Regions from separate parts of the Pseudidiomarina tainanensis genome, predicted to be linked through region 2. Evidence: predicted binding sites of a transcription regulator. Region 2 holds the regulator's gene; the other holds the start of a gene.
The links. The regulator sigma-54, encoded in region 2, starts transcription at its own class of promoters, with help from an activator protein. The targets are predictions, from matches to a motif close to GTTGGCACGNNNNTNGNNT.
Positions count from the first base shown of each region.

Region 1: BM292_RS08300 (hemerythrin domain-containing protein) is a predicted target of sigma-54. The motif match lies at 1,975-1,993, and genes of this name have one in related genera.

Region 1 covers NZ_FOYU01000002.1:305,238-309,662, forward strand. Annotated here, with positions in the region: gene BM292_RS08290 (CC0125/CC1285 family lipoprotein) at 14-535, shown strand; gene fnr (fumarate/nitrate reduction transcriptional regulator Fnr) at 656-1,360, shown strand; gene BM292_RS08300 (hemerythrin domain-containing protein) at 1,371-1,910, opposite strand; gene norR (nitric oxide reductase transcriptional regulator NorR) at 2,090-3,646, shown strand; gene BM292_RS08310 (YbaN family protein) at 3,693-4,088, shown strand; gene BM292_RS08315 (NnrS family protein) at 4,085-4,425, opposite strand, start outside.
Region 2 covers NZ_FOYU01000001.1:1,377,440-1,381,864, forward strand. Annotated here, with positions in the region: gene kdsC (3-deoxy-manno-octulosonate-8-phosphatase KdsC) at 1-386, shown strand, start outside; gene lptC (LPS export ABC transporter periplasmic protein LptC) at 383-958, shown strand; gene lptA (lipopolysaccharide transport periplasmic protein LptA) at 915-1,448, shown strand; gene lptB (LPS export ABC transporter ATP-binding protein) at 1,429-2,154, shown strand; gene BM292_RS06680 (RNA polymerase factor sigma-54) at 2,163-3,536, shown strand; gene hpf (ribosome hibernation promoting factor) at 3,563-3,850, shown strand; gene ptsN (PTS IIA-like nitrogen regulatory protein PtsN) at 3,854-4,300, shown strand; gene rapZ (RNase adapter RapZ) at 4,312-4,425, shown strand, end outside.

The sequences.
Region 1 (4,425 bases), on a different contig from region 2:
AAGGAGAACGACCATGAAAACACTCACTGTTATGTTGTTCACATTAGCAAGCCTTGTCCTTGTTGGTTGTAGTTCACAGCCTGATTACCGCAAAGCGGAGGGTTCTGGCTACGGATACCAAGAAACTAAAATTTCGGATACACAGTATCGCGTGAGTTTTAAAGCTCGCGGTTCCGATAAAACCAAAGCCATGGACTATGCTTTACTCCGCGCCGCTGAAGTGACCTTGGAGAATGGCTATGACTGGTTTGTGGTGACACACCGCGAAACACTCATTGACCGCGAGCGTGTGAGCCCTGAATCAAGTATTGGCTATACCAGTTCACACGATATGGTCACGCGCTGCGGTTTAATCTCGTGCACTACCACGCATTATCCACGCGACACGTACAGTGCCGGTATTCATATCGGTGGTCGTGAGTCGAGTGATATCGAGAGCATTGTTGAAATCAAACTGGGTAAAGGAACACGCCCAGATACCGATTACAGCTTCAATGCACTCGAAGTGAAGGAAAATCTCAGCCCTAAAAATTAGCCCGATCTACCCCTTGAGAGGGATCTCGAGGGTACTCCTTCAGCGCAAGGTTAATTCGCAACCAGACTGCGTATACTGCATGCATTGAAAATTGATTTTGATCTGCATCAGGAAAACGTTATGGCGAATATGACTTCACACATTCATTGTCAAAATTGCAGCATGGCAGCGTTATGTTTGCCATATCAACTCGACCAAGAAGGGATGGCACGCCTTGATACCATTATTCAGCGCCACAAACCGTTACATAAACGCGATGTGTTAGTAAACGCCGGCGCGCCACTGAAGTTTTTATATGCGGTTCGGAGTGGTTCACTAAAATCATACACGATTGATGATAATGGCGTTGAGCAAATCATTGACTTCCATTTACCGGGCGATTTGATTGGCTTCGACGCGCTTGCTAGAAGCGAACACCGAAGCTATACCCAAGCGCTTGAAACCAGCATGCTGTGCGAAATTCCCGTGAGCTCGCTCGATGATCTCGCGGAACAAATGCCAGGCTTACGCCGTCAAATGTGGCGCTTAATGAGCGGCGAGATTTTCACCAGCAAGCAATTGCTCGGCACACTCAACAATCGTTCTGCACAGCAACGTTTAGCGCATTTTTTGGTGACCCTTGCTGATCGCTTTAAAGAGCGTGGCTTATCAAGCCGTTCATTCCGACTCACCATGACTCGCGCTGACATCGGTAACTATCTGGGATTATCAGTCGAAACCATCAGCCGCATTCTATCTGCACTGCAGTTGGAGGGCGTGATTGATGTCCAGAACAAACTCGTCAATGTCATTGAGCCAACCCGCTTGCGCGAGCTGGCTCAGTAACTTGCACGGCCTATTGGCAACCGCCACAACAGTGGCCGTTGCCATGGTGGCCTTTAGTTGCTTCTTCAGCCTGCTTAAACAGCACACTGTTTTCAATCGCAATATGTTGGTGTAAGTCACTCACAAATTCGTTAATGCCTTCATACAACATAATCCAACTCCCGCAAGCGCCGCGCGGTGCATTGCACTGATTCGTAAGTTCTAAAAGCTGCGCAATCATTTGCTCATGTTGATCATGCTCTTCTTCCATAACCGCAATCGGACCTTTTGGATAAATGCCACCAGCCAACATAGGGAACAAAATTTGCTCTTCTTTCATCATGTGACTTTCAAGCTCTTGGTACATGGCTTGCAAATGTTCAGCTAAACCCGCTGGGCATTCGTTGTGGTCATTGTGCACATCTTCGATTTTACGCGCTAAGTTGATGAGATCAGGTAACTGCGCGCGATGCTTTTCATGAAAGTGTTCAATCATGAATTCAGTGAGTGCTTTTTTCGGCATGGCTTGATAAACGGCAAGAGCTTCACTGTGAACGGTTTGGGTAGTCATAACGTCTCCTAGCTAAAATTTTCCGCTGCAAGCAGCGTCATTCATAGTATTTACCCCTTAACTGGTGCAATTTTGGTGCCAAAACTACCCACTTTGATTTATATCGAGTTTTTATCCGCAATGGTAAATTAAACCCAATAAAGTTCGGGTCATTCCGGCCTAAAAGGGTTGTTTTTACCATGCATGATGTCTCTTTATTGGAAACGTTAATTGCCGACTTAGTGACCGATTTACCAGCGGTCATTCGGCTCGAAAAAGTTGTCAAAACACTGCGCACCCACTTCAACTGTGGCGCTGTGGTGATACTCAAACATGACCAAGATATGTTGCGTCCTATTGCAAGTATCGGGCTCGCCCGCGAAGCGCTAGGTCGGCGATTTTTAGTCCCCCAACACCCGCGCCTCGAACGCATTTTAAGTAGTCGTGAAACGGTTCGGTTTGAGCCAGACAGTAGCTTGCCTGATCCGTATGATGGATTAATTGAAGACAGCCCAGATGGGCACCTTGCAGTGCACGATTGCATGGGTATTAGCTTGTATATTGAAGGTAAATGTTGGGGCGTCCTGACACTGGATGCGCTTACCCCAGGCACGTTCGATAATAACACCATGCAAGCCTTGCAACGCGCCAGCTTACTGGTAGAAGCGGCCATTCGTATGGGGCTGATTGAGCAAAATATTCGGGCCTTGCGTAACAATCGCCGCGATAGTGAATACTCACTTACCAGTAACAGCAACGATGGCCAAGAAATTATTGGCCGCAGTGCGGCATTGATGACCGTGTTACAAGAATTAGAAGTGGTTGCTGGTTCTGATTTACCGGTACTGTTACTGGGTGAAACGGGTGTCGGTAAAGAGCTTTTTGCGCGCCAACTCCATCGTTTATCACCACGCAACCACAAGCCGTTGGTTTATGTAAACTGCGCGGCGTTACCAGAAACCTTAGCTGAAAGTGAGCTGTTTGGGCATACCCGCGGAGCCTATTCAGGTGCGACCGGGGAACGTGCCGGACGTTTCGATAGTGCCGATGGTGGTACGATCTTTTTAGACGAAGTCGGTGAGTTACCGCTAGCGATTCAAGCCAAGTTGTTGCGCGTTTTACAAAATGGTGAAATTCAGCGCTTGGGTAGCGATAGTTCACATAAAGTGAATGTTCGAATTGTGGCAGCGACGAATCGCGATTTGAAACAACAAATCAAGTCTGGCGACTTCCGCGCAGATTTATATCACCGTTTGTCGGTTTATCCGCTGCCGATTCCACCACTGCGTGAACGCCACGATGACATCGCCGTGCTGGCGGGACATTTTCTTGAGCTCAACCGCGCTCGCCTGGGTGTTCGGGCATTACGCCTATCACCAGCCGCCGAGCAAGCACTGCAACGCTATGACTGGCCAGGTAATGTGCGCGAACTGGAGCACACTATCAGCCGCGCCGCCATTAAAGCGTTAAGCTTGGGCGCTCGCCGCGATGACATTGTCAGCATTGATGCGCAATTACTGGATTTACCCACTGCTGTGGTGCCAGCAGTAGGCGCGCATGAGCTGCCATTACCGAAAACATCAGGCTCATTAGATGCTGGTGCATTAAACTTGAAAAATGCGGTACAAACGGTGCAACGAGAACTCATTCAACAAGCTCTCGAGCATACTGACTATAAATGGACACAAGCTGCCCGTATACTAGACCTTGATCCGAGCAACTTGCATAAGCTTGCCAGCCGCTTGGGGCTTAAATAGCAATAGTGCTCACATTTGGTTTAAGCAATTACGGATTCGGTATTCTATGAAGGTCATTTTGCGCATACTGCTGTGGCGCACGATAGCAATTTTGGCGTTACTGCTTGGGTTAATCGGCTTATTGTTGCCGATTATGCCAACGGTACCGTTTTTATTAGTCGCTGCATGGGCGGGTGGTAAAGGCTGGCCGGTCCTTGAGCAAAAATTGCTTTCTCACCCCAAATACGGTCCGCAGATAATCGCTTGGCGTAAGCACGGCGTAGTGAAACGTCAACCCAAAGTGATCGCCTCGGTGATGATGGGCGGTAGCGCCATTATGCTGAGCTTCAGCCCAGCACCGTTGGCGCTAAAGTTTGCCATCATTGGCATTATGGCGACTATCGCGTTTTGGCTCTGGCTACGTCCTGAATCCGCACCCGCCGATACAATCGATGCCGATTAACCCGGGCGCCCATCAGGCCGCGGCGTGATAAGAATGGGCAGATACACCACCACATAAATCGTATAGGCAATAATCCACGTTGCCGCCGCAAATACCAACCATGACATCGCTAAATCAGGGACCAACCAAGTCAGTACCACACGGGAAAGTGCCGCTGAAATAACCAAGAGGAATGCCAACGACATGATGGCTTTAGGCTGGAGTGGGCGACCACTATGACCCAAGGATACGCGTGCAATCATGGCCAAAATCATATTGCCCATAGCGCCGGCTGTTAATGCGTGCAAGGCGATCGAGTTGGTGATGCTGGTGATACCCAACTCACGCAAAGCAAACA
Region 2 (4,425 bases):
GCGTCAAAGCACTGCTGAATGCTGGCATCGAGGTTGCTGTGATTACCGGGCGACGTTCGGCCATTGTCGAAAATCGTATGACCGCGCTGGGGGTAAAGCATATTTATCAAGGCCAAGAAGATAAATTAACCTGCTTTGAGCAGTTGTTGACCAAGCTAAACTTAGATGCACGTGAAGTTGCCAGTATCGGTGATGATGTACCTGATGTTGACATGCTCAAACGCAGTGGCGTTGGTGTGTCAGTGCAAGATGGGCATCCGTTTGTGCAACAATCGGCAGATTATGTCACCGCACAACGCGGCGGTTACGGTGCCGTGCGGGAATTAAGCGATTTAATTTTGTTGGCACAGGGACAATTACAATTGCACGGTGGAGTGAGCCTGTGAATCGGAATATTCTGGTTATCATTGGCATTATCTTTCTCGCAGCAGCAGTGCTGATTTGGCGACCGTTCGATGACAGCGTGAGTACCGAAGAACAGCAGGGTTATCGAGAAATAAAACCTGACTTTACCGCCAAAGGTTTAATTGTGCGGGTATACGGCGAACAAGGTGAACTTGCTCACAAAATAGCTGCCGAACAAATGACGCACTACAGCCCCATTGGACTAACCGAGTTAATGGCGCCAACTTATATTGTGCAGCTCGATAATAACGGGCCGATGTGGCAAGTTGAAGCCGAACAAGGTTCGTTTTATGCAGATAAAACACTGGTATTAGAACGTAATATTGAAATGACGAGTCTGTCTGCCGAAGAATTTGTCGAACGTATTGAAACCAGTTATTTGACAATTAATACGCGCGAAGAATTGGTTATCACCGAACAGCCGGTGTTAATTATTGGTCGTGACTTCACGGCAAAAGGTGAAGGAATGCGTGCCGATTTGCGCGCCCAAACATTGGAAATGACAAAACATGTTGAAACGATTTATACCGGTCGTAGCGCTACTAGCAATTAATGCTATAAGTGTGAATGAGAGCGCTGCGCAAGGTCGCGAAGACTTTGATAAGCCGATTCAGATTAATGCCGAACGTGAGTCATTTGATGTGGCCAAAAAAGTAGCGGTGTTCGATCAAAATGTCGTGATTCGTCAGGGTAGCTTATCGATTCGTGCCGATCATCTTGAAGTGACACGTCGTGATGATCAAACGGATGTATTCACCGCCACAGGTAGCCCCGCTGTTTATGAGCAGCAGTTGGACGATGGCTCGCCCATCACGGCTGAAGCGGAAATAATTAGTTACGATCAAAGCCAGCAATTATTGACACTCTCTGGCAATGTGAAGGTCTCGCAAGAAAATAGCGTGATACAAGGTAGCGAGATTATCTATAACTTTGCGACGCAACAGCTTTCAGCTAACCGTAGCGAAGATGATGCGGATCGTGTGACCACCATTTTTATGCCAAAGAAAAAGAGCGACAACCAGAATGAGCCGACTAATCGCTGAGCATCTCGCGAAATCGTACAACAAGCGGCAAGTAGTAAAAGACGTCAGTCTAACCGTAGAATCCGGTCAAATTATCGGCTTGCTGGGCCCGAATGGGGCTGGTAAAACGACTACTTTCTATATGATTGTTGGCTTGGTCAACAACGATAAAGGGCGCATCATGATTGATGACGAAGATATTTCGTTGCTTCCAATGCATGAGCGTGCGCGCCGCGGTATTGGGTATCTGCCGCAAGAGTCCTCAATATTTCGAAAATTGACCGTACGTGACAATATCATGGCGATCTTAGAGACGCGCAAAGACCTCGATGCCAATGGCCGTGAAGAACGTTTAGATGGTCTGCTCGAAGAGTTTCATATTGGCCACATTGCGAATAGCCTCGGGATGAGCTTGTCCGGCGGTGAACGTCGTCGCGTCGAGATTGCTCGTGCTCTTGCCGCTGACCCAGCGTTTATTTTGCTCGATGAACCGTTTGCAGGCGTCGACCCCATTTCAGTTCTCGATATTAAAAAAATTATTGAGCATCTGAAAAATCGCGGCATTGGTGTGCTAATTACTGATCACAACGTACGCGAAACCCTCTCGGTTTGTGAAAATGCTTATATTGTTAGCCACGGTGAGTTGATAGCGACCGGTGACGCCCATACCATCTTAAATAACCAACAGGTTAAAGACGTGTATTTGGGCGAACAATTCACCCTCTAGGTGGTTTAATGAAACAAGGTCTGCAGTTTAAGTTCTCTCAGCAGCTGTCAATGACACCACAGCTGCAGCAGGCGATTAAACTGTTGCAGCTTTCAACGCTGGAACTACAGCAAGAAGTTCAACAAGCGCTTGAAGAAAATCCCCTACTTGAACTTGAGCAAGCCGAAGCGGAGGGCGAAACCGCAATCAGCGACGACGATGAATTATGGGATAGTCCTTGTTCTGCTTCTTTAGGTCAGTCAGCATCGAGTTTCGATGGCGAGGATTCAGTATTTGAAGGCGCCTCAAGCACAAGTTTGCACGACCATCTAATCTGGCAAATGCAGCTCTCGCATTTTTCTACTGTTGATGAAGTCATTGCCCTCGCCATCATTGACGCCATTGATGATAGTGGTTACTTAACCGCCTCGCTTGACGACATCATTAGCGCCGTCAATCAGCAGTTAGACGAGCCAGTTGAGCTCGATGAAGTGGCTGTTGTACTTAAGCGTATTCAACATTTTGACCCTATCGGCGTCGGCGCTCGCGATGTCGGTGAATGCCTCGCCTTGCAACTTCTACACTTACCCACCGATACACCGTGGCGCAATGAAGCGTTTACGGCAGTTCGTGAGCATTTAGCTCTTTTGGGCAGTCGTGATTACCGAACGTTGGCGCGGCGATTACGCTTGAATGAAGACGACTTAGCCGCAGTCATTGAGCTCATTCAACAACTACAACCGCGACCGGGCGAGGCGTTCAATCAAAGTGATGACGACTATGTGATTCCGGATATTTTAGTGCGCAAAAAAAATAATCGCTGGATGGTTGAGCTAAATCCAGAAAGTGTGCCTAAACTTAAGGTAAATGAAAGTTACGCGAAGTTATGCCAAGGATCGCGCCAAACTGATGACATGCAATACATACGCCAGCAAACACAAGAAGCCAAATGGTTTATTCGTAGCCTTGATAGCCGCAACGAAACGTTGCTCAAGGTAGCCAACGCTATTGTTTTGCGCCAACAAGGCTTCTTTGAATACGGTGAAGAAGCCATGAAACCGATGGTTTTAGCCGACATTGCCAGTGCGGTTGATATGCACGAATCAACTATTTCACGAGTAACCACGCAAAAGTATATGCATTCGCCGCGTGGTGTGTTTGAATTGAAGTACTTCTTCTCTAGTCAGCTTGGCACTGATACGGGTGGAGAAGCTTCATCAACGGCGATACGCGCGTTGTTGAAAAAGCTAGTTGCTGCGGAAAACCCGAAAAAGCCGCTGAGTGACAGTAAATTGACTGAACTCCTAGCGGAACAGGGTATCCAAGTAGCTAGACGGACCATTGCGAAGTATCGAGAGGCACTCAATATTCCGCCCTCGAGTCAACGCAAACGTCTTATCTGAATCTTGGACAACAGAAGGAAGATGTTATGCAAATTAATCTGACTGGTCATCACGTAGAAATCACTGACGCCTTGCGCGAGTATGTTGATAGCAAATTTAGCAAGCTCGAACGTCATTTTGACCACATAAATAACGTCCATGTCATTTTAAATGTTGAAAAGTTGACGCAAAAAGCGGAAGCTACGCTGCATTTGAATGGCGGCGAAATTTTCGCAGATTCAGAGCATCAAGATATGTATGCCGCCATCGACGGGTTGATCGACAAACTCGATCGGCAGGTTATTAAACATAAAGAAAAGATGAAACGTCACTAAATCATGGATTTATCCACCTTGTTAAGCCCCGACTGCACGCGCTGTGCAGTCGACGGCTCAAGTAAAAAGAAAGTACTTGAGCTCATTGGCCAACTGGCCGCGCCTCGCCTGTCTGGCACAACCAGCTTCGATGTCTTTGAAAGCCTGCTGAATCGCGAACGATTGGGCAGCACCGGTATCGGTATGGGTGTTGCAATTCCACATGGTCGGTTAGCGAGTGCTAACAAACCTGTAGCAATACTCATGACGCTATCAGCACCTATCGATTTCGATGCCATTGATAATCAGCCGGTCGACATTATTTTCGCGCTATTGGTACCTGAAGACCAGCATGAGCAACATTTGCAAACGCTGGCGTCGGTGGCACAACGATTAAATGATAAGAATTGTACGCGGGCTTTACGTGATGCCCAGAGCGATCAAGAATTATATGACCTGTTCACGGGTTAAGTAGAAGCATCATGCAATTAATTATTGTCACAGGCCGATCCGGCTCCGGGAAAACTATTGCGCTGAGAGTTCTTGAAGATCTCGGCTATTACTGTGTCGATAATTTACCGATTACTCTGATGCCT